Regions from separate parts of the Pantoea sp. R13S299 genome, predicted to be linked through region 3. Evidence: predicted binding sites of a transcription regulator. Region 3 holds the regulator's gene; each other region holds the start of a gene.

Region 1 (7,875 bases), 460 kb from region 3:
CCAATGTCTATGACGAGACGCTGGTGGCGGGGGTGAAGCGTTTCCAGCAGTGGCAGGGACTGGATGGCGATGGGGCTATCGGTGCCAGAACGCGGCAGTGGCTTAACGTCTCGCCACAGATGCGCGCTTCGCTGCTGGCGCTGAACATTCAGCGACTGCGCCTGCTGCCGGATGATATGCACAACGGCATCATGGTGAACATCGCCAACTACTCGCTGATTTACTACAACAACGGCAACAAGATCCTCTCATCCAGGGTCATCGTCGGTCGTCCCGACCGTAAAACGCCGTTGATGCGCAGCGCGCTGAACAATGTGGTGCTCAACCCACCATGGAATGTGCCGACGACGCTGGTGCGCAAAGATATCATTCCTAAGGTGAAGCAGGACCCGACCTATCTCTACAAGCATGGTTATACCCTGCTGTCGGGCTGGAGTGCTGACGCTGAAGTGATTGATCCCAGCATGATCGACTGGCGCATGGTTACCGCTTCTTCGTTCCCGTACCGCCTGATTCAGGCACCGGGTGAGGCGAATGCGCTGGGGCGTTATAAATTTAATATGCCAAGCTCAGATGCGATCTACCTGCATGACACGCCAAATCATAACCTGTTCCAGCGTGATATCCGCGCCCTCAGCTCTGGCTGTGTCCGCGTGAATAAAGCGTCTGAGCTGGCCGGTTTATTACTGCATGACGCGGGCTGGAACGACTCACGTATTTCCAGCACGCTGAAAGAGGGTGACACCCGTTATGTGCCGATTCGCCATCGGATTCCGGTCAATCTCTATTATCTGACGGCCTGGGTAGCCGATGATGGCAAACCCCAGTTCCGCACAGATATTTACAATTATGATGTCACCGCCCGTTCGGGCAGTCAGGCACTGAGTCGCGCTGAGCAATTGCTGCTCTAGTGATTGATTTTAAATCGTTAGCGGCGTGCCGGTAATTAACAAAAATCTTATCAAATGGCGATCCCTGCGGGGATCGCCTCGCAAACTATGGGCAGATGGGTTGACGCTTCTCTGAGAGAAAGTTATGGTTCGGCCTGTGCGCTTTTTGCACATTTCTATGGCTTCACTCTTAGGTAAATCGTTACATGTCTACTATTGATTCTTTTCGTCGCAAACTACTGCTGTGCGGTAGTGCCGCCGCCGGACTGGCATTATTGCCAGCTTCTGCAAGGGCCTCGCTTTCTACGTCTCGCCCGCGTGTATTGATGCTTAATAATCTTCACACCGGTGAAACCCTTAAAACTGAGTTTTTTAATGGTAAGAGTTACGACAAGGATGAGTTGTCACGATTAAATCACTTTTTCCGCGACTATCGCGCCAATAAAGTGAAAAGCATCGATCCGCACCTGTTTGACCAAATCTTCCGCCTGCAGGCGCTGCTGGGCATGCGTAAACCGATCCAGCTGGTTTCCGGCTACCGTTCACTGGCAACCAACAACATGTTACGCGAGAGCGGTCCTGGTGTGGCTAAGCACAGCTATCACACCAAAGGTCAGGCGATGGATTTTCATATCGAAGGCATTTCATTAGCGAATGTACGCAAAGCGGCGTTATCTCTGCGTGCCGGTGGTGTAGGATATTATCCCCGCAGTAACTTTGTACATATTGATACCGGGCCGATCAGGCACTGGTAATGACACCGGCAACGCTGCGTGAGCCGGTCATGGAGCGTTATGAATTACCACATTATTCCTGTTACCGCTTTTGCCCAGAACTGTTCAGTGATCTGGTGCGAGTCCACTCGTGAAGCCGCGCTGGTCGATCCGGGCGGCGATGCCGATCTGATTAAACAAACGCTGGAACAGCTCAGACTTAAACCCGCTCAGATTCTGCTGACGCATGGACACCTTGATCACGTTGGTGCTGCCGTCGAACTGGCTGCGTTTTATCAGATTCCAATTGTCGGGCCGCAGAAGCGTGATGCGTTCTGGCTTGAAGCACTGCCAACTCAGAGCCGGATGTTCGGACTTGATGAGTGTGCGCCATTTACCCCCGACCGCTGGCTGGAAGAGGGAGAGAGCGTGCAGGTCGGATTGACCACGCTGGAGGTCCTGCACTGTCCGGGACATTCACCTGGGCATGTGGTGTTCTTTGATCGTGCGGGACGGTTACTGATTTCAGGCGACGTGATTTTTAATGGCGGCGTTGGACGCACAGACTTCCCGCAGGGCGATCATCAGCAATTAATTGATGCTATCCGCACCAAATTACTGCCGCTGGGTGATGATGTGACTTTTCTTCCGGGTCACGGCCCGATCTCAACGCTGGGTCATGAACGCGTCAGCAATCCTTTCCTGCAATAAAAAATGGGCCATCAGGCCCATTTTTGTTTCGTCATCTGCGTTACAGTACCGCAACAATCGCTTCGCACAGCGCTGACATATTGTCTGGCGTCATGCCCGCCACATTCACCCGGCCTGAGTTGACGGCATAGACACCGAACTCTTCGCGCAGGCGAACCACCTGGTCTTTGGTTAAGCCACTGAACGAGAACATACCGTTCTGCTTAATGATGAAGCTAAAGTCACGCTGAGCGCCTTTCTCTGCCAGGGTGTTCACAAACAGCTGACGCATGCGCTGAATGCGCTGGCGCATATCTGACAGCTCCTGCTCCCAGATGGTACGCAGCGTATCGTTGCCCAGAATTGTGGCGACGATAGCGGCCCCATGTGCGGGTGGATTGGAGTAGTTAGCGCGAATAGTGTACTTCACCTGACTGAACGCCGTATCTGCCACGCTGGCTTCAGCAGCCACCACGGTGATGGCACCGACACGCTCGTTATACAGACCAAAGTTTTTGGAGTAAGAGCTGGCGACGATCAGTTCCTGATGCGAGGCGGCAAAAATGCGCAGGCCTTCTGCATCTTCATCCAGACCACGGGCAAAACCCTGGTAGGCGAAGTCGAACAGTGGCAGCCAGCCATTGGCCTTTGACAGTTCTGCCAGCTGTTGCCACTGCTCAGCGGTCGGGTCGATACCGGTCGGGTTATGGCAGCAGCCGTGGAACAGCACCACGTCGCCAGGCTGAACCTGCTGCAGCGACGTCAGCATCCCCTCAAAATCGAGTGTATGGTTTGCCGCGTCATAATAGTGGTATTCACAGACTTCAAGACCGGCAGCGTTGAACACGTTGTTATGATTCGGCCAGCTCGGATTGCTGATCCAGACCCGCTTCACGGAGGTCTGCGTAGCGAGGAAATCTGCTGCTACACGCAATGCACCTGTGCCGCCCGGCGTCTGAGCCGTACGCGCACGGCCTGCAGTGATCAGCGGGCTTTGATTGCCGAACAGCAGGGCCTGTGTGCAACGCGCGAAATCAGCCAGACCATCAATGCTGAGATAGTTTTTCGTGGTTTCGTTTTCCAGCAGGTATTGCTCAGCTTTTTTAACACTGGTCAGTACCGGGGTCTTGCCGGTTTCGTCTTTATAGACACCGATACCCAGATTAATTTTTTCAGGGCGGTCATCAGCACGAAACAGATCGGCCAGCCCAAGAATAGGATCGGCGGGTGCAGCAGAGATCGATTCAAACATGTGTCAGGTCCATTAGCGTGAACTTTAGCGGAAAGAGCTCTCAGGTTAGCGCCCGGCCAGGCAAATGCCAACCGTTTGCGAGACAAATTCATATATTTTGCAGTGCGGATTACGCGACGGGAAAATAGATAGGGTTAAGCGGGGTAACGGGGCGGGGAGAAACGCAGTTCTGGGGAATCGCAGCCATAAAAAAACGGGACCTGAGCCCCGTTTTTAAACATATTTAAGCGGAATCAGAACTGGTATGTCAGGCCAACACCAACCACGTCGTCTGTGTTCAGACCCAGGGGGTTGTTGTCATCCAGCTGGTTGATTTTGTAATCAACATAGGTAGACATGTTTTTGTTGAAGTAGTAAGTCGCGCCAACGTCGACATATTTGTACAGGTCAGCATCGCCGATACCTTCGATATCTTTGCCTTTCTGCTGCACGTAGGCGATGGATGGACGCAGACCGAAGTCGAACTGGTATTGAGCAACTAACTCAATAGTCTGGCTCTTATTGGCATAAGCAGTGGCACGATCGGTTGAGTTAGGAACAACAATGCCGATAGGGCTAGAGTTACGGCCTTCGCCATACATCGCTGCCAGGTAAACGTTGTTCGCATCATATTTCAGCGCGGTTGCCCAGTTCTCAGCACGTTTGCCCTGACCGACTACATTACCATTAACATCGGTAACACCGGCAGACTGTGTATCAGTACGGTCGCTGTTGCTGTATGCACCAACGATACCAACACCAATTGGTGAGGTGTATGAAGTTGAGAACGCATAGCCGTCACCGTTTGCACGACGCTGTGCGTCGGTGTTGTCAGGGTTGCGCTCGTTTTTACCCTGATACTGAGCAGCAAAGTCCCAGCCATCAACCAGGCCGAAGAAGTTGGTGTTGCGGTAGGTCAGCAGACCGCCGCTACGACCATTCATGAAGTTATCTGAGCTACCCCAGTCGCCACCAAATACTGGCAGCATATCGGTCCAGCCGATTGCATCATAAACCAGACCGTAGTTACGACCGTAGTCGATTGAGCCCGCATCACCGAATTTCAGACCCGCAAAGCCCAGACGGGTTTTATTGCCGTCTTGTGCGTCCCCACCTTCAGAGTTGTTCGCCTGAATGTTGTATTCCCACTGACCGTAGCCGGTCAGCTGATCATTGATCTGGGTTTCGCCTTTGAAGCCGAAGCGCACATAAGACTCATCGCCATCATCGCCAGTGCTATCAGAGAATTGGTGACGCGCATCCACTTTACCGTACAGGTCCAGTTTGTTGCCGTCTTTGTTATAGATTTCTGCAGCGTTTGCTGCGCCAGCTACTAACAGAGCAGGGATAACCACTGCAAGAATATTGCGCTTCATCATTATTCATTACCCTCATTGGAGTTATTTGTACACCTGCCACTGCCGTCAGGAAATCTTTACGGGAACCCTGAACGAAGTTTGGTGTCTTCCTGTGTCTGCACGCATCTTTCCATCCCACCCGCCTTAATTCTAGCGCTTAAATGCTACTAAACTCGTAATCTTGTTTCAGGAGGAAAATATGTATTACAATATGTAAAAAACACGGAACTTTGTGAGACAACTCAAAATTTACAAAAATAAAAAAAGGCCGGCAGTGCCGACCTCGTTATATATATGAATTTCTTATATTTAATGCCGAAATCAGAAACTCGCGTTGCGTGGCGTGCGTGGGAAGGGGATAACATCCCTTACATTTTGTACGCCTGTGACATAGGCGATTAAACGTTCAAAGCCCAAACCAAATCCAGAATGTGGCACGGTACCGTAGCGACGCAGGTCACGATACCACCAGTAATCTTCTTTATTCAGACCCATCTCTTCCAGACGCGCATCCAGCACATCCAGACGTTCTTCACGCTGTGAACCACCGATGATCTCACCAATGCCAGGCGCCAGAACATCCATTGCCGCCACGGTTTTGCCATCTTCGTTCAGGCGCATGTAGAACGCTTTGATGTCTTTCGGATAGTTTTTCACCACCACCGGCGCTTTAAAGTGTTTCTCTGCCAGGTAACGTTCATGCTCAGAGGAGAGGTCGATACCCCAGGAAACCGGGTTCTCAAACGTCTGACCGCAGTTCATCAGAATTTCAACCGCGTCGGTATAGTCGACCTGGGCAAAATCGGTAGTGATGAAACGCTGCAGGCGCTCTACAGCCTCTTTATCCACGCGCTCAGCGAAGAAGGCCATGTCATCGGCACGCTCTTCCAGCACCGCATTAAACACATACTTCAGCATCGCTTCCGCCAGGGCGGCGGCATCATCCAGTGAGGCAAATGCAATTTCCGGCTCCAGCATCCAGAATTCCGCCAGATGACGGCTGGTGTTGGAGTTCTCTGCGCGGAACGTCGGACCGAAGGTGTAGATCTTCGACAGGGCGCTGGCATAGGTTTCGCCGTTCAGCTGCCCGGACACGGTCAGGAAAGCTTCTTTACCAAAGAAGTCTTCACTGAAATCGACTTTGCCCTGATCGTTACGCGGCAGATTTTCCATATCCAGCGTTGAGACACGGAACATTTCACCGGCACCTTCGGTATCGGAGGCGGTAATCAGCGGGGTGGAAACCCAGAAATAGCCATTTTCATGGAAGAAGCGATGCAGCGCCTGCGCCAGGGTATGGCGAACGCGGGCAACCGCGCCAATGAGGTTGGTGCGCGGACGCAGGTGCGCCACTTCACGCAGATACTCAATGCTGTGGCGTTTCGCCGCCATCGGGTAGCTGTCCGGATCTTCGACCCAACCCACCACTTCCAGGCTGGTGGCCTGAATCTCAAACGCCTGGCCCTGACCCGGCGAGGCCACCACTTTACCGGTGACGATAACGGAACAGCCCGTGGTCAGACGCAGCACTTCATCCTGATAATTATTCAGAGAATTATTGACGACAGCCTGAACGGGATTAAAGCAGGAGCCGTCATAGACAGCGATGAAGGAAAGACCGGCTTTGGAATCTCTTCGGGTACGCACCCAACCACGTACGGTGACTTCACTGTCAACCGCGACGCGACCGTGCAGTACGTCCGCTACAGGCACTACGCTCATAAATATCTCTCTATATAGAAGAAGTGAGTTAAAAGTTGCCCCATCCGGGGTTTTGCTATGTTACTTGCGAGTCTTCAGGAAACAAGCAAAATTCAGGGGGAAAGCAGATTTATTACAGCAGAGGCGGGGCGCATCAACGCCCCGATAAGAAGAGGTTTAACTCGCTTTTTTCACCAGCGGCAGATCAAAGGCTTTTCGCAGGGCTCTGACAAAGGCTTTATCCTGGCAGATGGTTTTGCCCGGGCTGTCTGAGAGTTTCGCCACCGGCTTGCCGTTGCACTGCACCAGCTTGATGACGATGTTCAGTGGCGTCACGCCCGGAATATCGCAGGTCAGGCGGGTACCGATGCCGAACACGACATTCGTCCGCTGGCCAAAGTGGCGATACAGCGCCAGCGCCTTGTCGAGATTTAAGTTGTCAGAAAAGACCAGGTGTTTGCTTTGCGTATCAATCCCCAGCTTCTGATAGTGAGCGAGCGCTTTCTCGCCCCATTCAACCGGATCGCCGGAGTCGTGTCGCAGTCCCTGGTAGCGGCGGGCAAACACCGGACCGAAATCGCGCAGGAACGCATCCATAGCAATACAGTCGGTCAGCGCGATACCCAGCTGATCGTCATACTCGTCCAGCCACGCCTGCAGCGCGGCGCGCTGGCTGTTGGCGAGAACCGGGCTGATCTGCTGGAAGGCCTGGAACCACTCATGTGCCTGGGTACCTACTGGCGTCAGTGACAGACGGCGCGCCAGATCATAGTTACTGGTACCAATCAGCCACGGGAAATCCTGTTTCAGCGTTGAGACGATCGACTGCTGCACATCCTGCGAATAGCGACGGCGGGTGCCGAAATCCATAAGGCGGAAGCGGGACATATCAAGGTCTGCCACCTGGGTCTTAAAGTCGCCGAGTTTCTGATGTAAATGGTCAATCGCCTGCTGGGTGGTAACCTGCGGCGTGCGATGACGATGCACAATCTCGCTGATCAGCGCCAGCAACGGCACCTCCCACAGAATCACTTCGCGCCACGGCCCCTGAATACGAAGTTCCAGCTTGCCGTGGTGATTGCGCACTTCAACCTGATTCGGGTTATAGCGGAACTGGCGTAACCAGCTGAGGTAATCCTGCTTAAAGAAGGGAAGGCGAGACAACCAGGTCGCTTCTTCTTCAGTCAGCGCCAGGTGTTGCATTGCGGTTATTGCGTCACGAATTTCGTCAGCGTAGAGACCCAGCAGTTCGTCGCCGCGGCAGCGAAACTCCGCCGCCACCGTTACGTCAT
Region 2 (7,875 bases), on a different contig from region 3:
ACCAGTGCCATTTTCATACTGATTCTCCAGTAAAAAAGGGCCGACGAATCGGCCCCTGATGGTTAATGCTTACCTGCGGCAAGCTTACTGATAGTCGCTCATCGGCACGCAGGAGCAGAACAGATTACGGTCGCCAAATACATCATCCAGACGTTTTACCGTCGGCCAGTATTTGTTATAGCTGCCCGCCGGGAAGACCGCCAGTTCACGGCTGTAAGGATGTGACCACTCACTGACGATTTCCAGCTGGGTGTGCGGCGCATTAACCAGTGGGTTGTCGTCCAGCGGCCATTCGCCACCCGCTACCCGGTCAATCTCCATGCGGATCGCCAGCATCGCGTCGATAAAGCGATCCAGTTCGATTTTGCTCTCTGACTCGGTCGGCTCCACCATCAGCGTACCCGCCACCGGGAAGGACATGGTCGGCGCGTGGAATCCGTAATCGATCAGGCGCTTAGCGATATCCAGCTCACTGATACCGGTCTGCTCTTTCAGCGGACGGATATCGAGAATACATTCGTGCGCCACGCGGCCGTCACGGCCCGTGTAGAGCACCGGATAGGCCGACTGCAGGCGGCTGGCGATATAGTTGGCATTCAGAATCGCGACCGAGCTGGCCTGTTTCAGCCCTTCAGCACCCATCATGCGAATATACATCCAGCTGATCGGCAGAATAGAGGCGCTGCCAAACGGCGCTGCGGAGACCGCGCCCTGCTGCGTCAGTACACCGTCGATCTGTACCACGCTGTGTCCCGGAACAAACGGCGCCAGGTGCGCTTTCACGCCAATCGGTCCCATACCCGGACCGCCACCGCCGTGCGGAATGCAGAAGGTTTTGTGCAAATTGAGGTGCGAGACATCTGCGCCGATGTAGCCTGGCGTGGTGATGCCGACCTGTGCATTCATGTTCGCGCCATCCAGATAAACCTGACCGCCGTACTGATGCACGATCTGGCACACTTCACGGATGGTCTCTTCATAGACGCCGTGAGTAGAAGGATAAGTCACCATGATGCAGGAGAGCTTGTCGCCCGCCTGAGCTGCCTTTTCACGCAGGTCGCCGAGGTCGATGTTGCCCTGTTTATCACAGGCCACCACCACGACGTCCATGCCCGCCATCTGGGCTGAGGCCGGGTTCGTGCCGTGCGCCGAGCTCGGGATCAGGCAGAGATGACGATCGCCCTCGCCGCGGCTTTCGTGATAGCGGCGGATCGCCAGCAGCCCGGCATATTCACCCTGCGCGCCGGAGTTTGGCTGCATACAGAGTGCATCATAGCCGGTGAGCTGCACCAGCCACTGCGACAGCTGGCCGATCATCTGCAGATAGCCGGTAGCCTGTTCAGCCGGACAGAACGGATGCAGTTCCGCAAATTCCGGCCAGGTGATCGGGATCATCTCGGCGGCGGCATTCAGCTTCATGGTGCAGGAGCCCAGCGGGATCATCGCCTGATTCAGCGCCAGATCCTTTTTCTCCAGGCTGTGCATGTAACGCATCATCTCAGTTTCGCTGTGATGACGGTTGAACACCGGATGGGTCAGGATTTCGCTGTGGCGTTGCAGGCCAGCAGGAATCGCGTGGCTTTCGCTGGCGACTTCACTGTCGAGTTTTTCCAGATCCTGGCCGTGCTCATCACCCAGCAGAATGGCGAACAGCGCCAGAATATCTTCGCGACAGGTGGTTTCATCCAGCGTGATACCAACAGCGTTATGGATGTCGCTGCGGAGGTTAACGCCAAAGCTCAGGGCGCGGTTCAGCACGGCGGCTTTATCCGCCACTTCTACCGTCAGCGTATCGAACCAATGCTGATGGCGCAGCTTCAGGCCGCCCTGCTGCAGTCCGGCTGCCAGAATATTCGTGAAGCGATGGATGCGTGAGGCAATGCGTTTCAGACCAGCCGGACCGTGGAACACCGCGTAGAGACCGGCCATGTTGGCCAGCAGCACCTGAGAAGTACAGATGTTGGAGTTGGCCTTTTCACGGCGGATATGTTGTTCACGGGTCTGCATCGCCATACGCAGCGCCGTGTTGCCCGCGGCATCACGTGACACACCGATGATGCGGCCAGGCATAGAGCGTTTATGCTCGTCGCGGCTGGCGAAGAAGGCCGCGTGAGGGCCGCCGTAACCCATCGGCACGCCGAAGCGCTGAGCGGAACCAAAGACGATGTCTGCGCCCTGCTTGCCTGGCGCTTCCAGTAACACCAGCGACATAAAGTCCGCCGCCATGCTGACCACGACTTTGCGTGCTTTCAGCCCGGCAATCAGCGCGCTGTAATCGTGCGCTTCACCGGTGGTGCCTACCTGTTGCAGCAGTACACCAAACAGATCGTCGTGATCGGATGCCTTGTCGGCGCTATCAATGATCAATTCGAAGCCGAACGTCTCCGCACGGGTACGGACCACATCCAGCGTCTGCGGATGAATATCATTGGCAATGAAGAATTTATTGGCGTTTTTGAACTTACTGACGCGTTTTGCCATCGCCATCGCTTCGGCAGCGGCAGTGGCTTCATCCAGCAGCGAGGCGGACGCGATATCCATCCCGGTGAGATCCAGCGTCAGCTGCTGGAAGTTCAGCAGCGCTTCCAGACGGCCCTGTGAAACTTCAGGCTGATACGGCGTATAGGCGGTGTACCAGCCCGGATTCTCCAGCATGTTACGCAGGATAACCGGCGGGGTGATGACCGCGCTGTATCCCATTCCGATCCAGGATTTGTAACGCAGATTCTGGCTGGCAATGGCTTTCAGTTCGGCCAGCGCCTGCTGTTCAGTGGCGGCTTCGCCAACGGCGGGCGGACCCGGCAACTGAATATCTGCCGGCACAATGGTGCTGATTAACGCGTCCAGCGAACGGGCACCAATCGCGTCAAGCATCTGCGCCTGCTGCTCAGGTGAAGGACCGATATGGCGCTCAATGAATGCACCGTTGTGTTCAAGCTGGCTGAGAGTCTGAGTCATTAGCAGTAAATCCTGAATCGGGCTGGGGGAACCGGAGAGCAAACAGAAATCAGCGGCCTCTGCATGAGGCCGCCTGACGACTACTCGTCGATGGAAGCTTTATAAGCATCCGCGTCCAGCAGCGAGTCGATTTCAGACGCGTCGCTGGCTTTGATTTTGAATAACCAGCCACCGTCATAAGGCTCGCTGTTGACCTGCTCCGGTGAGTCAGTTAGTGCTTCGTTAACCGCCACAATCTCACCGCTGATGGGTGCATAGATATCTGAAGCCGCTTTAACGGATTCTGCAACCGCGCACTCTTCTCCGGCAGCAAACGTCGCGCCCACTTCCGGCAGATCGACAAATACCATGTCGCCCAGTAACTCCTGCGCATGTTCAGTGATACCCACCGTGTAGCTGCCATCGGCTTCTTTGCGCACCCATTCGTGGCTGTCGCGGTACTTCAACGTATTCGGCACATTGCTCATTGGCCATTTCTCCTGAATAAAATTTACTGGGCGACCGGTTTACCGGCGCGGACAAAAACGGGGCGGGTAACCTGGACAGGCATCTGGCGGTTACGAATCTCAACGATGGCGGTGCTGCCGACGGAGGCCGGTACGCGCGCCAGGGCGATACTGCAACCCAGTGTCGGTGAGAAAGAACCACTGGTGATGATCCCCTCCTGCGGCTGCCCCTGGTCATCGGTGAAACGCACCGGCTGGCCGTTACGCAGCACCCCTTTTTCTGTGAGGATCAGCCCCACCAGTTTTTCGGTGCCGCGTTCACGCTGCAGTTCCAGCGCTTCCCGGCCGATGAAATCGCGGTCAGCGGGTTCCCAGCACACCGTCCAGCCCATGTTGGCAGCCAGCGGTGAAACGCCTTCGTCCATCTCCTGACCATAAAGATTCATACCCGCTTCCAGACGCAGCGTATCGCGTGCGCCAAGGCCAGCCGGTTTTACGCCAGCGGCCAGCAGACGCTGCCAGAAATCGGCCGCCTCACTTGCAGGCATCGCAATTTCATAGCCCGCTTCGCCGGTGTAGCCGGTAGTCGCAATAAACAGCTCACCTGACTGCACACCAAAAAACGGTTTCATGCCAGCAACAGCCTGACGCTGCTCCTCGCTGAACAGCGTCTGCGCTTTCTGCTGCGCCTGCGGGCCCTGCACAGCAATCAGCGCCAGGTCATCGCGTTCCGTCAGCGTAATGCCATAGCCCTGCGCATGTTGCGTGATCCAGGCGAGGTCGTTTTCACGGGTCGCGGAGTTCACCACCAGCCGGAAGAACTCTTCGCTCATAAAGTAAACAATCAAATCGTCAATGACGCCACCCGAAGCATTCAGCATGCCGGTGTAGAGCGCTTTGCCTGGCTGCGTCAGTTTTGCCACATCATTCGCCAGCAGGTAGCGCAGAAATTCGCGGGTACGCGGACCTGTCAGGTCGACGATGGTCATGTGAGAAACATCAAACATCCCGGCGTCGGTTCGCACCACATGATGTTCATCCATCTGGGAGCCATAGTGCAGCGGCATCATCCAGCCATGAAAATCCACCATGCGGGCACCGCAGGCCTGATGCTGTTCAAACAGAGGTGTTTGCTGAGTCATAACCATCCTGTGCAGAAGCGAGTGAGTGCAAAACTGCGCCGGAATTCAGTGCCGACGCAAACGTTCTCTTACGGCTGACGTTACCACCGAATCTGACGATTAACCATAAGAAAACCGGGGTCGAAAGCAGAGGCACAGCCTAACCAGGAACCGCTGCTAACAGGATAAAAAACTACAATTTTGTGATTAATCGCGCAATAAATGCAGGGCTTTTAAATATACGCAGCAAATTTATGCGGGATGGCGTTCAGGATGTTAAAAAAATCCCGCAGCCCGCGAGGCGATGAATGAGAAAAAGTAATGCGAATTAACTCGCAAAATTAGAATAAATCAAACGAAGATCCCTGCTGGTGCAGCGTTGCCTTTTGGTGGTGCAGAAGGGTTCAGGCATAAAAAAAGCCAGCAGATGCTGGCTTATCAGGAGGCGTGGAATTAGCGTAGCCAGGCGGGCAAATCATTCAGGCCCATCGCCTGCTTAAGCATCATGGGTTTTACCCCAGGCAGGCGATCTGCCAGCTTCAGACCGACATCGCGCAGCAGTTTTTTCGCCGGATGATTACCGGCAAACATTTCACGGAAGCCCTGCATTCCTGCCAGCATCATCGCGGCGCTGTGTTTACGACTGCGCTCGTAGCGACGCAGATAGAGGTGCTGACCAATATCTTTACCCTGCTGATGCAGACGGCGAATCTCACCAATCAACTCGGCGGCATCCATAAAGCCAAGGTTAACGCCCTGACCCGCCAGCGGATGAATGGTGTGAGCCGCATCGCCCACCAGCGCCAGACGGTGTGCCGCAAAGTTGCGGGCATAGCGCGCCACCAGCGGGAACGATTTACGCTCGCTTTCGAGCTGGCACAGGCCGAGCCGCATATCAAACGCCACCGAGAGCTGCTGATTGAACAGCGCTTCCGGCATGGTTTCCAGACGGCTCGCTTCCTGTGGCGAGAGCGACCAGACGATAGAGCTCATATGCGGATCCTGCATTGGCAGGAAAGCCAGAATACCGTCGCCGTGGAACACCTGCCGCGCCACCGCGTCGTGTGGCTTCTCAGTGCGGACGTTAGCGACTAACGCATGGTGATCGTAATCCCAGAAGGTCAGCGGAATGTCGGCTTTGTTGCGCAGCCAGGAGTTCGCCCCGTCAGCGGCAATCATTAATCGCGCGCTTAACATGCTGCCATCCTGCAGGGTCACAAAGGCTTCGTTGTCACCAAACGCCACCTGCTGTAACTGCGAGGGCGCCATTATCGTCACGTCGCTGCAGGCGCTGGCACGCTGCCAGAGTGCATTGTGGATCACCGGGTTTTCGATGATATGACCCAGATGCGACAAGCCCTGCTGCTCATCATCAAAGGCGATGGAGCCGAAGCTGTCCTTATCCCACACTTCCATGCCGTGATACGCGCGGCAGCGCAGCGAGAGAATAGTCGACCAGACATCCAGCTTCTGCAGCAGCCGTTCGCTGGCGGCGTTGATCGCCGACACGCGGATGGACGGAGACGCACTCAGCGCCAGCGGTGGCTCCGGCGATTTTTCCAGCACGGCGATGCGCAGTCCGCTGCCCTGCAAGCCGCAGGCCACCGCCAGTCCCACCATACCGCCACCGGCAATCACCACATCAAAAGTTTGCATCTGAGCCTCTTTATTAACGCTTAACCCAGCCAAGCGTACGCTCAGCCAGTTGATTTCGTAGCCACGGCAGATGATCCATCGCCAGCAGGCCCAGGTTACGACCGGCCACCATCGGACCATAGCGATTCGCAAAAACGCGAACCAGTCCGTCGGTAATGCCGATAGTGGCGGCGCGATCGGGCTGACGACGCTGCTGGTAATGATGCAGCACCGCATAACTGCCGGGATCCTGCTGTTGACGATGGGCGGCTGCCAGCGTTTCAGCCAGCGACATCACATCGCGCAGGCCCAGGTTGAAGCCCTGTCCGGCAATCGGATGCAGCGTCTGCGCCGCATTGCCCACCACCGCTACGCGATGCGTCACTGGCGACATCGCCCGGTGCAGCGCCAGCGGGTAATACTCGCGCTGGCCGGTGTGGGTGAATTTGCCCAGCCGCCAGCCAAAGGCACGCTGAAGCTGGCTCAGGAATTCGGCCTCGCTCCACTGCTCAATACGTTCACGCTGCGAAAGCGGATGACACCAGACCAGCGAGAGACGGTTGCCGGACATCGGCAGCAGCGCCAGCGGGCCATGTTCTGTGAAGCGCTCAAACGCACGGCCCTGATGGGGCAGCGCGGTGGAGACATTGGCAATCACGGCGAGCTGCTGATAGTCATCCCGTTGCCACTGAATACCGCACGAGGCGGCCAGCGCAGAGCGCGTGCCATCCGCCGCCACCAGCAGTTTGCCGCTGAGTTGCTCACCACTGTCCAGCGTCACCTCAACCTGCTGTTCACTACGGTGGGCCTGGGTGACGCGCGCCGGACAGCGCAGCGTCACGCCCGGCGCTTTTTTCAGTTCAGCAAACAGCCGCTGACCGACGTCAAACAGCTCGACCACCTGTCCCAGCGCCGGAATAGCGTAATCTGACGCCGCCATCGACACAAAGCCGGCGTGACCGCGATCGGAGACATGGATATCGGTAATCGGCGTGGCACAACGGGCGATCTGCTGCCACAGGTTGATGTCCGCCAGCTGCTGGCAGGTTCCGGCAGAGAGCGCAATAGCGCGGCCGTCGAAACCGGGATGTGCCCGGCTGCCAGGCTCGCTGCTTTCAATCAGCGTTACCGGCAGAGTGCCCTGGGTCAGATGGGAGATCGCCAGCGCCAGCGTCGCCCCGGTCATGCCGCCACCGGCAATCAGAATCGTCATGCCTGTTTTGCCGCCGCCATCAGTGCTTCAATCTCATCGGCCTCTTTCACGACGCTGTCGGTGAGATTCTCAATGCCATCTTCCGTAATCACAATGTCATCTTCGATCCGGATACCGATGCCGCGATACTGCGCAGGCACATCCGCATCCGGTCCGATATAAAGACCCGGTTCGACGGTTAACACCATGCCCGGTTCCAGAATCCGGTCGCGGCTCGGCGTACCGTAGTGGCCGACATCGTGAACATCCAGTCCCAGCCAGTGGCCCAGGCCATGCATATAGAACTGGCGATGCACTTCCTCGGCGATCAGGGTATCGACGTCGCCCTCCAGAATGCCCAGCTCCACCAGACCGGTGATCATGATGCGCACCACTTCATCATTCACTTCACGGATGCTGACGCCAGGCCGGAACATCTCAAGCGATCGCTTCAGCGAAGCCAGCACGATGTCATAAATGGCGCGCTGCGCCGGGCTGAATCTGCCGTTAACCGGGAAGGTAC
Region 3 (7,875 bases):
GAGTTTATGTTTAAGCACCTGATGGAAGAAGATATCCAGCCGGTCACACTCCCACCATCCATCCATATAGCTCTCACCGAGCCCAAGTGAACCCTCTTGCAGAACACGTTTAAAAAACCCGGGATGCGTTACATGGATATCCCAGGGACGTGAACCATTGATTTCGATATCTGCTTTTTCCAGCAGTTCATGAACGATGCGATACCAATGGTTCTCTTCAGGGCTCACTGCTTCTGCATAAGATGAACTCATAGCTGTTCCACCACCTGTCCAATCTGAACCTGAACAAAGAATAGCCAATTTCGTCAGGCATTGAGAAACGTCACGGATGACTCCGCACACCGGTTATTGTGTGATACAGAGGACTGGAAGAGCCTGCAACTGGTCGGTAGGGTGAGAATAACGCGCGCGAATACCGTCCCGGCAACAGGGTGCCAATCAGATTATTACGTTATTATATTGTTGATTTATTACAGATTTGTTGACCCGAATGAGTATATTCTCACGCGGGTCAATATTCAATCACTTATTGTTAGGATGCTAACTAAAAAGTCAGTGTGTCAGTGATTATCCTGGCAGGCAGGTTGCGGAGAGGCAACAACAGTTTGTGCGCTTGCGGCACGCTGCATGGCGTAACCGATCAACGCGAGCACAATGGTCACCGCCATCATCAGCGTGGTGGTAAACAGCGCCTGAGTTAATCCGGCTGATACCGCCAGGCTGGCGGCGAAGCAGAGTCCTAACTGCAGGGTGTTCTGCAACGCGGCCGCTTTACCGGTGGCATCCGGGAAGGGCATCAGTGCGCTGGAAACCACAATCGGATAGATCGCACCGTTAGCCAGCGCCATCCCGCAGAACGGCACCATCAGGCTCACCAGCGTGCTGTTACCTGCAAGCGCAACCGCAAACAGTGCCATAATGCTCAGGCTGTAGACGCCCAGCAACCAGGGCAGCAACTGTGCGCCGTTAAAGCGGTTGAGCAGGGCGCGACAGCCGAATCCGCCGATTAAAAAGGCCAGGGTCTGTGGCACATAGCTCAGACCGATATCGGCGGGCGAGAGACCCAGATCCGCCAGAATAAAGGGCGAGCCAGTCAGCCAGGCAAAGAAGCTGGCAGAACAGGCAGAGTAGATCAGCACGTTGCCGCTGTAGACCCGCGATTTCAGCAGAGTAAAGAAGCCCGGCTGCGCCCTTTTTTCACCTGCAACTTTACGAACGGTGGGCAGACGCAGCGTGGTCATAATTAATGCCACCGCAATCAGTGTCAGCACCAGGAAAATCGAACGCCAGTGGAAGTGGCCTATCAGCCAGGCACCCAACAACGGCGCCAGTGCCGGAGAGAGCGCAACCAGCGGCATAATGGTGGCAAAGACTTTGTTGGCACGCGCAGCAGGGTAGCGATCCACCACCAGTGCCTGCCAGCTCACGGCCGCAGCACAGACGCCAATCGCCTGCACAAAGCGCAGCGCCAGCATCAGATAAATATCATTCACCCACAGCATGCCCGCACAGCCGATGCCAAACATCACCAGTCCGGCTAGCAGCACAGGTTTACGGCCGATGCGGTCGGAGAGCGGTCCCCAGAAGAGCTGACCTGTGGCGAAGCCTCCCAGAAAGAGACTCATACTGGCGCTGATCAGGCCGGGCGAGGTATTAAAGGTTTGCTGCATCGCACCAAAGGCGGGCAGGTACATATCCGTGGCTAAAAAGCCGAGCATGCTCAGCAGGGCAAGGTAAGGCATAAATCCTTTATTCGACAACATCTCATTCTCATATTTGCAGGATAAACGCGGCAGAGTGTAAGAGGTGCGTTTGCTGCTGTGAAACGGTAATATTTGCCGATTGCTGTTAAAATTTTTGAAGGCAGATTATGTGGTCAGAATATGCATTAGAAGTGGTTGACGCGGTCGCCCGTGGGGGCAGCTTCAGCGCGGCCGCGCAGGAGTTACATCGGGTGCCCTCTGCCATCAGCTACACGGTGCGCCAGCTGGAGAACTGGCTGGCAGTGCCGCTGTTTGAGCGTCAGCATCGCGAAGTGGTTCTCACTCCGGCAGGCGAGCATTTTGTCCGGGAAGGGCGCAGCGTCATCAAAAAAATGCTTGCCACCCGGCGACAGTGTCAGCAGCTCGCCAACGGCTGGCGCGGGCAGCTCAGCATTGCCGTTGACCGTATCGCCAAACCTCAGCGCACCCGGCAACTGGTCAAAGATTTCTATCGGCACTTCCCCGATATGGAGCTGATCATCAGCTATGAAGTCTTTAACGGCGTCTGGGATGCGCTGGCCGATGGTCGGGTGGAGGTCGCGATTGGGGCCACCCAGGCAATTCCGGTGGGCGGACGTTTTGCGTTTCGCGATATGGGCACCCTCAACTGGCGCTGCGTGGTCGCGCCCGATCATCCATTAACGCAGGCGAGCCAGATCGATGATGACACGCTGCGTAGCTGGCCTTCACTGGTGCTGGAAGATACCTCGCGAGCGCTGCCGCGCCGTATGACATGGACGCTGGATAACCAGCGCAGGCTGGTGGTGCCGGAATGGCAGACCGGTCTGGAGTGCGTGCAGGCGGGATTGTGTGTGGCGATGGTGCCGGGTCATCTTGCCAGACCCCTGCTCGACAGCGGCGATCTGGTGGAACTGACACTGCCAGTGGCATTTCCGGATAGCCCCTGCTGCGTCAGCTGGGCTGAGGATCGCGCATCACCGGCGACAGGCTGGTTGCTCAGCTATCTGGGTGATGCGCAAACGCTTAATCAGGAGTGGTTAAGCGAGGATTAGCGGCGATAATCGCGGAACGGACCATCGGCCACGGAACGGCGTTCAATCAGCGTGGGATGGACTTCGATCGTTTGTGAAATTTCACGCTTACTGGTGATGCGGTCCAGCAGCATATCCAGCGCTTTTTCACCCAGTTGGGCTTTAGGCTGATGCACGGTTGTCAGGGCCGGTGCGAAATAGCGGGCATTGCGCACATTGTCATAACCGATCACCGAAATATCCTGCGGGACGCGCAGGCCCATCTCGTCGGCGGCGCAAATCGCGCCCATCGCCATGATGTCACCGCCGCAGAACACCGCCGTCGGGCGCTGTTTCTGTGACAGGATCTGCTGCATCGCCTGATAGCCTGACTCCGGCTCGAAGTCACCCTGCACAATCCATTCGGCGCGCGGCTGAATACCTGCTTCTTCCAGCGCTTTCAGGAAACCGGCATGGCGTCCGCCACCGGTGTTGCGCTCCATCTGGCCGGGGATTGCACCAATATCACGGTGTCCGCGTTCAATCAGATAGCGTCCCGCCAGATAGCCGCCCTGGAAGGCATTATCCAGCACCGTGTCGGTGAAGTCGGCGCGCGACTCGCCCCAGTCCATCACCACCATCGGGATATTGCGGTTCTCTTCCAGCATCTGCAGCAGGTCGTCCGGATACTCAGAACACATCACCAGCAGACCATCGACGCGTTTCTGCGCCATCATGCTGAGATAGGCGCGCTGTTTTTGCAGATCGTTATGCGCATTACCCAGAATCAGCGTGTAGCCTTTGTCAAAACAGTGATTTTCAACCGCTTCAATAATTTCAGCGAAATAGGGCGCTTCGCTGGAGGTGGCAAGCAGGCCCAGCGTTTTGGTGTGGTTCACTTTCAGGCTGCGCGCGACGGCGCTCGGCGAGTAGTGTAGCTCTTTGATCGCCTGCCAGACCGCGTTGCGCGTCTCTTCAGCGACAAAGCGGGTTTTATTGATGACGTGCGAAACGGTGGTCGTTGAGACGCCGGCGCGTTTTGCCACATCTTTAATTGTTGCCATGAAAATCGGACTCCAGTGCTTATCTAACTCTATGATAAGCGTAGTGTTAAACGTTTGCGTCTGCTCAGGGTTTTTTCCGCAAAAATGCAGCTTTTCTGGCCGGTAAACAGGCCGCTGGCGGAGAATAAACGTCTTAAAAGATGCGCAAACGGAATCAGAGTTGCGCGCGTTGCGCAACAAAGGCGGGATTCTAACAAGGCTGGACGGATAAAACGAGATTTTTACCGGGTCGTGTGGGAAAATGCCATATCCCTATAAATTGTATGACTAAGGAGCAAGCAATGAGTACCGATCTGAAACTGGCGTTAATGACCTCCGTGGGCTGTTTGCTGATGATTGTGGCCTTTAGTTTTACTGCCATTCTGCACTAATAAAAAAAGCCGGGATTATCCCGGCTTTTTTCTGACTGAACTGCTGCTCAGCGAATGGTTCTCGGCGTCATCACCCGACGGGCACCGATGTAGTGGCGCTGCCAGTAATCTTCCCCTAATGCGCTGATCTGAATATCTTTGCCGGTACGTGGCGACTGAATAAACTTACCATCGCCCAGGTAAACGCCGACGTGGTCAGCCGTACCGCGACCGTTAATGCGGAAGAAGACCAGATCGCCTTTCTCCAGCGACTCACGCTTGATGGGCGCGGCGTCACGCAGGTGATACATCTCGTTAGCGGTACGCGGGATCTTAAACTTCACCAGATCTTTATAGGCGTACCAGACCAGACCGCTGCAATCGAAACCGGTATGGGGTGAGGTGCCGCCCCACTGATAAGGTTTACCTAACTGGCCCATCAGCTTGGTCATCGCGGTTTCGCGTGCCTTCTGATAACGCTGACGGTGGGATTTGCTCATTTTAATCGTGCCCGGCTCGCTGGTGGTGATCTCAGCCGTTTTCAGCTGGCGCTGATGACCATAGCGTTTCTTCTCTTTATTTTTTTCTTTGGTTTTGCTGATACGGGCGGTTTTAAGCGAGGTCTTCTTAGCAGGCGTCTGTTTAGCAGTGAGTTCGACTTTTTTCTGTTTTTTCGTTTTTAGTTTTTGAACAGGGCTGAGGCGAGTTTTTTTGGTCACCGTTTTTACCTGGCGACGCTTGCGGCGCTCATCGTCGCGCGCACTCTTTTTTTCTGCTTTATGCGTACTGACGTTCACCGGCGCGTGCGGGGAAGCAGCAGCGACGTTGAAAAACAGTTGCGCAAAGGCCAGCATGAAAAGCGTAATGATTAAACGCATAGTCCGTTGATTAGTTAAGTTGTCAGGGCCACTACGCACCGCGACAAAGTTGAGATTAATCTGATCCAGGATCAGCGCCCAGGCCATTCTAGTCCAGTTCGTTTAAAAACTGTAATGCCTTTTAATATTAATCTTTGCAACCCACGTAATCGCGTTGAAAATGAACATTTTCAGCGTCTTATATCAACGAAATTATTACGAATTATTAAACTGTTACCAGCTGTTAATAATCAGGAAATCAGGCGTCCCGAAGCGGGACTTAACAATGATGGCGATTTAATCGGGCAGCGGTCAAAATCTCATTTTCAGTCACGCTGCGAAGTCGCTACAATAAACAAACACGAAGTGACGAATTAAGGAAGGCAATAATGAGTACTGTAGAAAAAATTCAGCGCCAGATCGCAGAAAACCCGATCCTGCTGTACATGAAAGGTTCCCCGAAACTGCCTAGCTGCGGTTTCTCTGCACAGGCGGTACAGGCGCTGTCAGCCTGTGGTGAGCGTTTTGCTTACGTGGATATTCTGCAGAACCCGGACATTCGTGCCGAGATGCCGAAATTCGCTAACTGGCCAACTTTCCCGCAGCTGTGGGTTGATGGCGAGCTGGTCGGTGGCTGCGACATTATCGTTGAGATGTTACAACGTGGTGAACTGCAGACGCTGATCAAAGAGACTGCAGAAAAGTTTAAAGAAGCAGAATAAAAAAAGGCCGACATCATGTCGGCCTTTTTCATTGCGGCATCCCTTATGCGGATGTCGTGGCTTCTGCATCACCTTCCGCGAAGGGCAGTGGCCAGCCACCTAACCGTTTCCAGCGGTTCACCAGCTCGCAGAACAGCGTTGCCGTCTGCTGAGTGTCATAAAGCGCCGAATGCGCCTGCGTACTATCAAACTCCATTCCTGCCGCAATACAGGCTTTCGCCAGTACCGTCTGACCCAGCACCAGTCCGCTCAGCGCTGCGGTATCAAAGGTGGCAAACGGGTGAAACGGATTGCGCTTCAGGCTGGCACGTTCCGCCGCCGCTGACATAAAGTTCAGGTCGAAGGTGGCATTGTGCGCCACCATAATGGCGCGATTACAGCCGCTGTCTTTAATGCCCTTGCGCACCATTTTGAAAATGGCGTGTAGCGCATCATATTCACTAACTGCGCCGCGAAGCGGATTACTCGGATCGATACCGGTAAAGGCCAGCGCTTCCGGATGCAGCAGCGAACCGACAAAAGGTTCGACGTTGAAGTGCAGCGTCTGGTCGATCTGAATCCATCCCTCTTCATCCATTTTCAGCGTGATAGCGGCAATTTCCAGTAACGCATCGGTTTGCGCATTGAAACCGGCGGTTTCAACGTCGATCACCACCGGATAGAAGCCACGGAAACGTTGATTGAGTGCATTAGGGGAATTCGATTCAGACATCAGGATCTCGTTGCAGAAAAAGGGCAGCGCGTATTATGGCAAAAAACGGGGCCGGGTGCAGCAGATGAAGCGAAGAGAAGGGGATTCAGCCCACCCGGGCGGGCAGGCTGAGGGGCAGGTTTAGTTGCCCAGGCCGTTACCGGCATCCTTGTTTTCGATCAGCTCGATTTTGTAGCCATCGGGATCTTCAACAAAGGCAATAATGGTGGAGCCGCCTTTAACCGGACCCGCTTCACGCGTCACGTTGCCGCCATCTTTGCGGATACGTTCGCAGGCTGCTGCTGCGTCATCAACGCCCAGCGCAATGTGACCATAGGCATTACCGAGGTCATACTTATCGACGCCCCAGTTGTAGGTCAGCTCGATCACCGCACCTTCGCTCTCGTCGGTGTAGCCCACAAAGGCCAGGGTATATTTATATTCGGTGTTTTCGCTCTGACGCAGCACGCGCATTCCCAGCACACGGGTGTAGAAATCGATAGAACGTTGCAGATCGCCAACGCGCAGCATGGTATGAAGTAAACGCATAACATCCTCTTTGAAATAAAATGCCATCGCCGGATGACCCAGGCGATAAGTATAGCGATGAAAATCGCCATTGAATAATGGCTGCCGCCATCGTCCCGGACGGCAGCCTAAAACGGTTACAGCGTCGGGTAGTCGATATACCCTTCAGCGCCGCCGCCGTAGAAGCTTTCAGGACGCTGTGGATTGAGTGGGGCATCCTGCTGCAGACGCTCAACCAGATCCGGGTTAGCAATGTAATCACGACCAAACGCCACCGCATCGATCAGACCGCGACCAATCAGATCATCCGCTTTCTCAACGGTATAGGCACCGGCACCAATGATGGCACCCGGGAACAGATCACGCACTTTCTGACGGAAGGCGTCAGTGTAAGGCTGACCACCGGCCCAGTCTGGCTCTGAAAGGTGCAGATAGGCGATGTTGCGTTTTGCCAGCTCGCCGATGTACCACAGCGCCGCTTCTTCTTCGTCCGGACCGTTGTCCAGATTCTGGAAGCTGCCGATAGGCGAGACGCGAATACCGATGCGATCGGCTGACCAGTTAGCAATCACCGCATCAACCACTTCCAGCGCAAAGCGACCGCGTTTTTCGATGCTGCCGCCATATTCGTCGGTACGCTGGTTTGAACCCGGCGCCAGGAACTGGTGCATCAGATAGCCGTGCGCGGAGTGCAGCTCAAGCAAATCAAAGTCCGCTTCACGGGCATTGGCCGCAGCCTGACCAAAATCGGCCACGATCTGCTTGATCTCTGGCACGGTCAGTTCACGCGGCACTGAGGTATCTTCGCGGTAGACGCTGCCATCTTCAGCACGCAGTGAAGTACGGGTGCCGGCAGCAATTGCTGATGGCGCGACCGGTGCTTTGCCTTCCGGCTGCACGCTGTTATGAGAGATACGACCGGTGTGCCA
Region 4 (7,875 bases), on a different contig from region 3:
AGGTAACGTGAAACTGACCCCAACCATTCTGCGTGATTCGCAGAAATTCGTGTGTGAAAAACATGGTCTGCCGCATAACGCGCTGGACTTCGTTTTCCACGGCGGTTCAGGTTCTTCTGCTGCAGAAATCGAAGAGTCTATCAGCTACGGCGTGATCAAGATGAACATCGATACCGATACCCAATGGGCAACCTGGGACGGCATCCTGCAGTACTACAAAAAGAACGAAGGCTATCTGCAGTCGCAGCTGGGTAACCCGGAAGGCGACGACAAGCCAAACAAGAAATACTACGACCCACGCGTCTGGCTGCGTTCTGCCCAGGCCTCTATGGTCGTGCGTCTGGAGCAGGCTTTCAAAGAGCTTAACGCTGTCGACGTTCTGTAACTGACATTCTATGTATAAATAGTTTTCAGTACAAAAAAGGCCCGGAAGGGCCTTTTTTTATACCTCATTTCTGGAAAACAGAGCATAAATGCCGTGTCGTTTGGCACTCTGACTGATAATTGTTTACCCTTGGTAGCAGGGTGTCGGATGTCATCTGGCAGTTTTTTCATTCCCGGTGGGAATCTAACAACAGGGCTTATTAATGGAAGATTTACACGTCGTCGACGGATTAAATAACGCAGGTAACTGGCTGGTTCGCAATCAGGCGCTGATTATCAGCTATGCCGTGAATATCGTTGCGGCTATTGCCATCATTATCATCGGGATGATCATCGCCCGTATCATCTCCAATGCCGTGAATCGCCTGCTGCGCGCCCGTCACATCGACGCGACCGTGGCAGACTTCCTCTCTGCGCTGGTGCGCTACGGGGTTATCGCCTTCACCATTATCGCCGCACTGGGACGCATTGGCGTACAGACGGCCTCGGTAATTGCCGTACTGGGTGCCGCCGGTCTGGCCGTGGGTCTTGCCTTACAGGGTTCGCTCTCAAACCTGGCCGCAGGCGTCCTGCTGGTGACTTTCCGTCCATTCCGCACCGGCGAGTTCGTTGACCTGGGCGGCGTGATGGGAACCGTGCTGCATGTGCAGATTTTTTCTACCACACTGAGAACGGCTGACGGCAAAATCGTCGTCGTGCCTAACGGCAAGATTATCAGCGGAAACATCGTCAACTTCTCGCGAGAGCCGGTTCGCCGCAATGAATTTATCATTGGTGTGGCTTATGAAGCAGATGTGGATGAAGTGATCGCTCTACTGAAGCAGGTTGTTGAAGCCGATAGCCGCGTTCTGAAAGAGAAGGGCATCCAGATCGGTCTTAATGAACTGGCCGCGTCTTCAATGAACTTCGTGGTGCGTTGCTGGAGCAACAGTGGAGACCTGCAGGACGTCTACTGGGATCTGCTGAAGAACTTCAAGCGTGCGCTGGATGGCAAAGGAATCGGTATTCCTTATCCGCAGATGGATGTGCATTTGCATCAGAAATCCGCGCCTGAAACCACAGAAACTCAGGTACAGCCGCAGTAACCCTTTACTGGGCGGCTTCTGTCGCCCATTAATTTTGCTAATCACAGATTAATTCTTTCAATTTCCGCTAATCATCTCCTCTCATTATACTTCCCCACATCTGACCATGTGAGGACGTAATCCTGTGTTATCTCTCTACTTACAAGGGCTTGCCCTCGGTGCTGCGCTGATCCTGCCACTGGGGCCGCAAAATGCATTTGTGATGAATCAGGGCGTTAAGCGTCAATACCATCTGATGACGGCGGCACTCTGTTCGCTAAGCGATATTCTGCTGATATGCGGCGGCATCTTTGGCGGCAGCGCCTTGCTGAGCCAGTCTCCGCTGCTGCTGATGATCATCACCTGGGCGGGCGTGGCGTTTCTGTTGTGGTATGGCTGGGGTGCGCTGCGAAGCGCCTTTCGTGGCGATGCCGATCTGGCGAATGGCGAGCCGTTAAAGCAGAGCAGGGGACGCATTATCGCGACGCTGCTGGCGGTAACCTGGCTCAATCCACACGTCTATCTCGACACCTTTGTGGTGCTGGGTAGTCTTGGCGGTCAGTTGCCGACCACCACGGCGCGTCAGTGGTTTGCCCTGGGCACCATCAGCGCGTCGATCCTCTGGTTCTTCGGCCTGGCTCTGCTGGCCGCATGGCTCTCACCGCGCCTGCGAACTGCGAAAGCACAGCGCATTATTAACCTGCTGGTGGGGGCTGTGATGTGGTTTATTGCTTTGCAACTGGCGCGCCAGGGGATTGCCGGATTTTGATCTCTGCCCCGATCCAGGGCGGTAATTGCCGCGCTGAGGGCGAACTTTTGCCATAATGACCACTCAAAGCATGGCGCATACCGATGCGCTTTTGGGCTTCGCCGGTTGGAAGCCGTCATAGTGACCTTTTCAAGGAGGACTTTCATGAAACTGAAAGCATTGGCTCTGGCCGCAATCATGAGCGTCGGGGCATTGCCTGGCGTATACGCTGATGAGTTACCGAACGGACCGCACGTGGTGACCTCAGGCAAGGCAACGGTCGATGCCCGTCCCGATATCGCGACGCTCTCTATCGTAGTGAATGTGTCGTCAAAAGATGCCGCAGATGCGAAGAAGCAGGCAGATAGCCGGGTTGCACAATATTTCGATTTTCTGCAGAAAAACGGCATTGAGAAGAAAGATATCGATGCGGCCAACCTGAGCACGCAGCCAGAGTACGATTACACCAAAGAGGGTAAATCGGTACTGAAAGGCTACCGTGCGGTGCGTCAGGTGCAGGTCACGCTGCGTCAGCTGGACAAGCTGAATGATCTGCTGGACGGAGCACTGAAGTCCGGTCTGAATGAGGTGCGCAGCGTTGAGTTAGGCGTGGCAAATCCGGAAAGCTACAAAGAGCAGGCGCGTAAAGCAGCGATTAAAAACGCGACTCAGCAGGCATCAGAACTGGCTGAAGGCTTTAACGCGAAGCTGGGATCGATCTACAGCATTCGTTATCAGGTTGCCAACTATCAGCCGATGCCAATGAACCGCATGTATAAAGCGGCTGCAGCGGCAGATACCACGGCGCAGGAGACCTACGATCAGCAGAGCATCAACTTTGACGATCAGGTTGATGTGGTGTTTGAGATTAAGCCCAACACGCCATAATGCAAAACGGGGCTTTCGCCCCGTTTTTGTTTTCAGGCTGCCACGTCATCCTGACGCAGCACCCGATGTCCATGCGCAATCAGCGCATCGGTCACCCGACGCATTAACCGGCTTTCCGGCGCAAACCGATGCCAGTAGAGCATCCGCCGCTGATACAGACCCGGCGTCAAATCGATTAACTCACCGCTCGCCAGCTCACGCTCAATCTGCAGATGCGGGATCATACAGCAGGTTGAACCCTGCCGCGCCATCTGCACAAAGGCTTCAGAGGAGTTCACGATGTGGCAGGGTACGCTGCCCGGTGAAAGATCAAAGTTCTGCTGCAGGAAAGCCTGATGCATATCATCAAGATGATCAAACGCCACCGCAGGCGCTTTCAGCAGGGCTGAGCGGGTGACGCCGTTCGGGAAGAAGCGATCGGCAAAGTCGCGTGACGCCACAAACAGGTAGTCGAGCGCGCCGAGCTGATCCACCAGGCAACTGGGCAGCGGCTGCGGCTGAATACTCACCGCACCCACCACTTCACCCCGACGCAGACGCTCCTGGGTGCGGGTTTCATCTTCGACCTGCAGATTCAGGCGGACGGGGGAGTCTGCCAGCACATCTTTCAGCGCAGGCAGCAGCCAGGTCGCCAGACTGTCGGCGTTGACCGCCAGCGACAGCAGCAGCGGCGTGGTGCCACTGTTCTCATCGCCCAGCCACTCCTCTTCCAGCAGCTCAACCTGATGCAGCAAAGCCAGCAGTTTCTGACCCTGTTCGGTCGGACGCGGCGGCACGGTACGCACCAGCAGCGGCTGCCCAAACAGGTTCTCCAGCTGCTTGATACGCTGTGAAACTGCCGACTGGGTGATACACAATTTTTGTGCGGCACGTTCAAATCCGCGTTCGCGGATCACTGAATCCAGCGCCTGAAGCGTTCGATAATCCGGGCGTTTCATTATTCTTCTCTCTCCTTCAGGGTGGACGTCACTATGCCACAAAAGTGTCACCTGTGATGGCTCTCTTGTTTTTTGTGGGCTGGCTTCCAAAGCGATAAATCCACGTCGGTCAGCCGAGCATTTTCAGCAAGCCTTGTTTTATACTACGCGCACTTCGTTGTCGCACAGGTTTTAAACATACCATGACCCAGGATGAACTGAAAAAAGCCGTTGGCTGGGCTGCACTTGAGTACGTGCAGCCGGGCACCATTGTTGGCGTAGGCACAGGATCCACCGCTGCTCACTTTATCGATGCGCTTGCCACGGTCAGGCATCAGATCGACGGTGCCGTCTCCAGCTCAGATGCCTCCACCCAGAAGCTGAAAAGCCTGGGCATTCAGGTGTTCGACCTGAACGAGATTGACGTGCTGTCGGTGTACGTTGATGGCGCGGATGAGATCAACCCGCAGATGCAAATGATCAAAGGCGGCGGTGCAGCGCTGACGCGTGAAAAGATCGTGGCTGCAGTGGCTGAGACCTTTATCTGTATCGCTGACGCCTCAAAAGAGGTGGATGTGCTGGGCCGTTTCCCGCTGCCGGTTGAAGTGATTCCGATGGCGCGCAGCTATGTAGCGCGCCAACTGGTGAAAATGGGCGGCTTACCTGAGTATCGTCAGAACGTGGTCACGGATAACGGCAACATTATTCTCGATGTGCATAATCTCCGCATTCTCGATCCGATTGAGCTGGAAAAAACCATCAACGCCTTGCCTGGCGTAGTCACCGTCGGACTTTTTGCCGCGCGTGGAGCCGATATCGCACTGATTGGTGGGCCTGATGGTGTGAAAACCATCAAAAAATGATCTGTCTGGCGCTGTAACGGCGCCGGTTATTTCTGCCTGCAAATCATCTTTTCTCACACCGGTGAAATTTGGTGACTTATGTCACATAAGCGTCATCGGCAGTGGGTTCGTTCTCTCATCTTCGCCGACCTCATGATTTTGTCCGGCAATGTGCGGCTGTCAGCCGTTGCCGTGCTGGCTGCCGGGCAATCGTTTGTATTGCCGGACGCGATTTTTTTGATATTTTGACAGAAGGCTGGCTTATGGTAGTCCTCATTGAATGCTGAATAGGATCGGGAAATGGCAAAGGTATCACTGGAAAAAGATAAGATTAAGTTCCTGCTGGTGGAAGGTGTGCATCAGAGCGCGCTGGAAAACCTGCGGGCTGCAGGCTATACCAACATCGAATTCCACAAGGGCGCGCTGGACTCTGACGCGTTAAAAGCATCAATCCGCGATGCGCACTTCATTGGTATCCGTTCCCGCTCCCAGCTTACTGAAGAGATTTTTGCGGCGGCTGAAAAGCTGGTCGCTGTTGGCTGTTTCTGTATCGGCACCAACCAGGTTGATCTGCAGGCCGCTGCCAGCCGGGGGATTCCGGTATTCAATGCGCCGTTCTCGAATACCCGCTCCGTTGCGGAGCTGGTGATTGGTGAGATGCTGCTGATGCTGCGTGGCATCCCCGAAGCGAATGCGAAAGCGCACCGTGGTATCTGGAATAAGATTGCCAAAGGCTCATTTGAAGCGCGTGGTAAAAAGCTGGGTATCATCGGTTACGGTCATATCGGGATGCAGCTGGGCGTGCTGGCAGAAAGCCTGGGTATGCATGTTTTCTTTTACGACATTGAAAACAAGCTGCCGCTGGGTAATGCCACGCAGGTACGCCATCTGGCAGACCTGCTCAACATGAGCGACGTTGTTAGCCTGCACGTGCCGGAAACCGCTTCTACACAGGATATGATCGGTGCAGAGCAGCTGGCGCAGATGAAGCCAGGTGCACTGCTGATTAACGCCTCACGTGGTACCGTGGTCGATATCCCGGCGCTGTGCGATGCGCTGGCCAGCAAGCATGTGGGTGGCGCAGCCATCGACGTCTTCCCGACCGAGCCAGCCACCAACAGCGAGCCGTTTATCTCTCCACTGAGTGAGTTCGACAACGTGATCCTGACGCCGCACATTGGCGGATCGACGGAAGAAGCGCAGGAGAATATCGGGATTGAAGTGGCGGGCAAGCTGGCGAAATATTCCGATAACGGCTCGACTCTCTCGGCGGTTAACTTCCCGGAAGTATCACTGCCGATTCACGGTATCAGCGCCAGTCGTCTGCTGCATATCCATGAGAACCGTCCAGGCGTGCTGACGGCCATCAACCAGATTTTCGCAGAGCAGGGCATCAACATCGCCGCACAGTATCTGCAAACCTCGCCGTTTATGGGTTATGTGGTTATCGATATTGATGCAGAGCCAGAAGTGACAGAGAACGCACTGCAGCTGATGAAGGCGATTCCGGGCACTATCCGCGCTCGTTTGCTTTACTAAGGGGATCTTTACAGCCTGTAGCGTTTAGTGGCGCTACAGGCTATTGAGAAACCTGAGTCTGGTAAATATGACCGTGTTTCCTGCGCTGGCTCGATCTCACCGCTAACAGGGCAGAATTGCCAGCAATCTCAGGCGATTCACTACGCTTGTTTCTTAACAATTCTACTCCCACTGCCAGAGCTTTGACGGGGTCATCACTGCCGGTAAAGGCACATCCCATTCCGCAACCGGCAAGCGATCGACCTGCTGACAATCGTGTGCCAGACCGACCGGCAAAAAACCGTGCTGTCGCCAGTTCTGCAGGGTGCGATCGTAGAAGCCACCACCCATCCCCAGTCGCTGCCCATGCTGATCAAACGCCACCAGCGGCACTATCATCAGATCCAGCTGATCAAGCGTGATCAACTGCCGGATATCCAGCGGCGGTTCAGGAATACGTAGTTTATTGGTGTGCAATGGGGTATCGGGCGAGTAGCGCAGAAACAGTAAATTACCGGGCGAAAAGGGGTGCAAAACCGGCAGATAGACGGCTTTCTTCATATGCCAGAGCCTGGCAATCAGCGGACGGGTATTCAGCTCACCATCAACCGACAAAAAGAGTGCAATATTGCGCGCGGCAGTAATCGGAGCGTAGTTAAGGGCGAGTTCAGCGAGTTGCTCGGCCGCCTGGGCCTGCTGGTCATCAGTCATCGCACGACGCAAATGGCGTACCTGCTGACGGATAACCTGACGCTGTATCATTGAAGGATGTTCAGACATAATTTCCCCGCCGGATAAGTCGCTGAACAGCGACTATAACATGTCGGTATGGGGAAGAAAGCAGGACTACAGGAAGAGAGATCTCCGAGATGCCGCCGTAGGCTGTAACCCTTGAACCCTTGGTTCAAGGTGAACATGCCGTCATAACCATCAGGCTTCTCGGACGAACCGAGCATGCACACAGGTTACGAGCGTCACATTCTGTTTTTTCGAAATATCGGCTCAGGGGACTGGCCCACATGCAAACATCTCAGAGAAAATTTACCTCACCGTTACTTTGAGTATAGCAACCATGAAGTTTTATTCGAACTTCGCACCCTCACGATCAGAGATACGACCCTGCTCAACTAATGCCTGTTCAATCGTCTGCTGCAACATACGGATACGCTGTTCCATATTAGCAGCATAATCGCGCGTTTTCACTTTCTCTTGCGCCAGCTCGTGGCAGACGTTTAACGCGGCGATGAACACCAGTTGTTCTGTATTGGTGACTCTAGTGCGAACTTTTAGATCTTGCAACCGTTGATTGAGATCTTCAGCCGCGCTATTGAGCGCATCTTGCTGCTCTGGCGGACAATTCACTCTCAACGAACGACCAAAAATTTGTAAATCTACCGGTTGTGCAGACATGCCACCTTCCTGACTGATTACTTCGCACGCAACTCCCTTAGCAGTCAATGGCTTGGGAGGCGGGCAACTATATAGACCCACGAAATAAGATACAACCCCTTTTC

What was found. The regulator PurR, encoded in region 3, represses purine synthesis genes. The targets are predictions, from matches to a motif close to CANGCAAACGTTTGCNTG.
Region 1: the regulator PurR is predicted to act here: its motif matches at 3,610-3,627, upstream of ACN1CO_RS02565 (amino acid aminotransferase).
Region 2: the regulator PurR is predicted to act here: its motif matches at 4,600-4,617, upstream of gcvT (glycine cleavage system aminomethyltransferase GcvT).
Region 4: the regulator PurR is predicted to act here: its motif matches at 5,047-5,064, upstream of serA (phosphoglycerate dehydrogenase).

The regions. Positions count from the first base shown of each region.
Region 1 is NZ_JBLYEF010000001.1:529,146-537,020, forward strand. It holds gene ldtD (L,D-transpeptidase) at 1-911, shown strand, start outside; gene ACN1CO_RS02555 (YcbK family protein) at 1,097-1,645, shown strand; gene ACN1CO_RS02560 (MBL fold metallo-hydrolase) at 1,685-2,314, shown strand; gene ACN1CO_RS02565 (amino acid aminotransferase) at 2,355-3,545, opposite strand; gene ompF (porin OmpF) at 3,779-4,903, opposite strand; gene asnS (asparagine--tRNA ligase) at 5,204-6,604, opposite strand; gene pncB (nicotinate phosphoribosyltransferase) at 6,761-7,875, opposite strand, start outside.
Region 2 is NZ_JBLYEF010000004.1:296,440-304,314, reverse strand. It holds gene ACN1CO_RS18460 (SDR family oxidoreductase) at 1-17, opposite strand, end outside; gene gcvP (aminomethyl-transferring glycine dehydrogenase) at 85-2,958, opposite strand; gene gcvH (glycine cleavage system protein GcvH) at 3,039-3,425, opposite strand; gene gcvT (glycine cleavage system aminomethyltransferase GcvT) at 3,449-4,546, opposite strand; gene ubiI (FAD-dependent 2-octaprenylphenol hydroxylase) at 4,979-6,181, opposite strand; gene ubiH (2-octaprenyl-6-methoxyphenyl hydroxylase) at 6,195-7,373, opposite strand; gene pepP (Xaa-Pro aminopeptidase) at 7,370-7,875, opposite strand, start outside.
Region 3 is NZ_JBLYEF010000001.1:984,201-992,075, forward strand. It holds gene cfa (cyclopropane fatty acyl phospholipid synthase) at 1-252, opposite strand, end outside; gene punC (purine nucleoside transporter PunC) at 561-1,763, opposite strand; gene punR (DNA-binding transcriptional activator PunR) at 1,871-2,776, shown strand; gene purR (HTH-type transcriptional repressor PurR) at 2,773-3,798, opposite strand; gene ACN1CO_RS04845 (YnhF family membrane protein) at 4,080-4,169, shown strand; gene ACN1CO_RS04850 (C40 family peptidase) at 4,217-5,026, opposite strand; gene ACN1CO_RS04855 (Grx4 family monothiol glutaredoxin) at 5,392-5,727, shown strand; gene rnt (ribonuclease T) at 5,771-6,439, opposite strand; gene gloA (lactoylglutathione lyase) at 6,560-6,967, opposite strand; gene ACN1CO_RS04870 (alkene reductase) at 7,084-7,875, opposite strand, start outside.
Region 4 is NZ_JBLYEF010000004.1:287,057-294,931, forward strand. It holds gene fbaA (class II fructose-bisphosphate aldolase) at 1-385, shown strand, start outside; gene mscS (small-conductance mechanosensitive channel MscS) at 588-1,469, shown strand; gene argO (arginine exporter ArgO) at 1,594-2,217, shown strand; gene ACN1CO_RS18390 (oxidative stress defense protein) at 2,362-3,084, shown strand; gene ACN1CO_RS18395 (LysR family transcriptional regulator ArgP) at 3,117-4,022, opposite strand; gene rpiA (ribose-5-phosphate isomerase RpiA) at 4,205-4,864, shown strand; gene serA (phosphoglycerate dehydrogenase) at 5,144-6,382, shown strand; gene ACN1CO_RS18410 (5-formyltetrahydrofolate cyclo-ligase) at 6,545-7,141, opposite strand; RNA gene ssrS (6S RNA) at 7,219-7,401, opposite strand; gene zapA (cell division protein ZapA) at 7,442-7,771, opposite strand.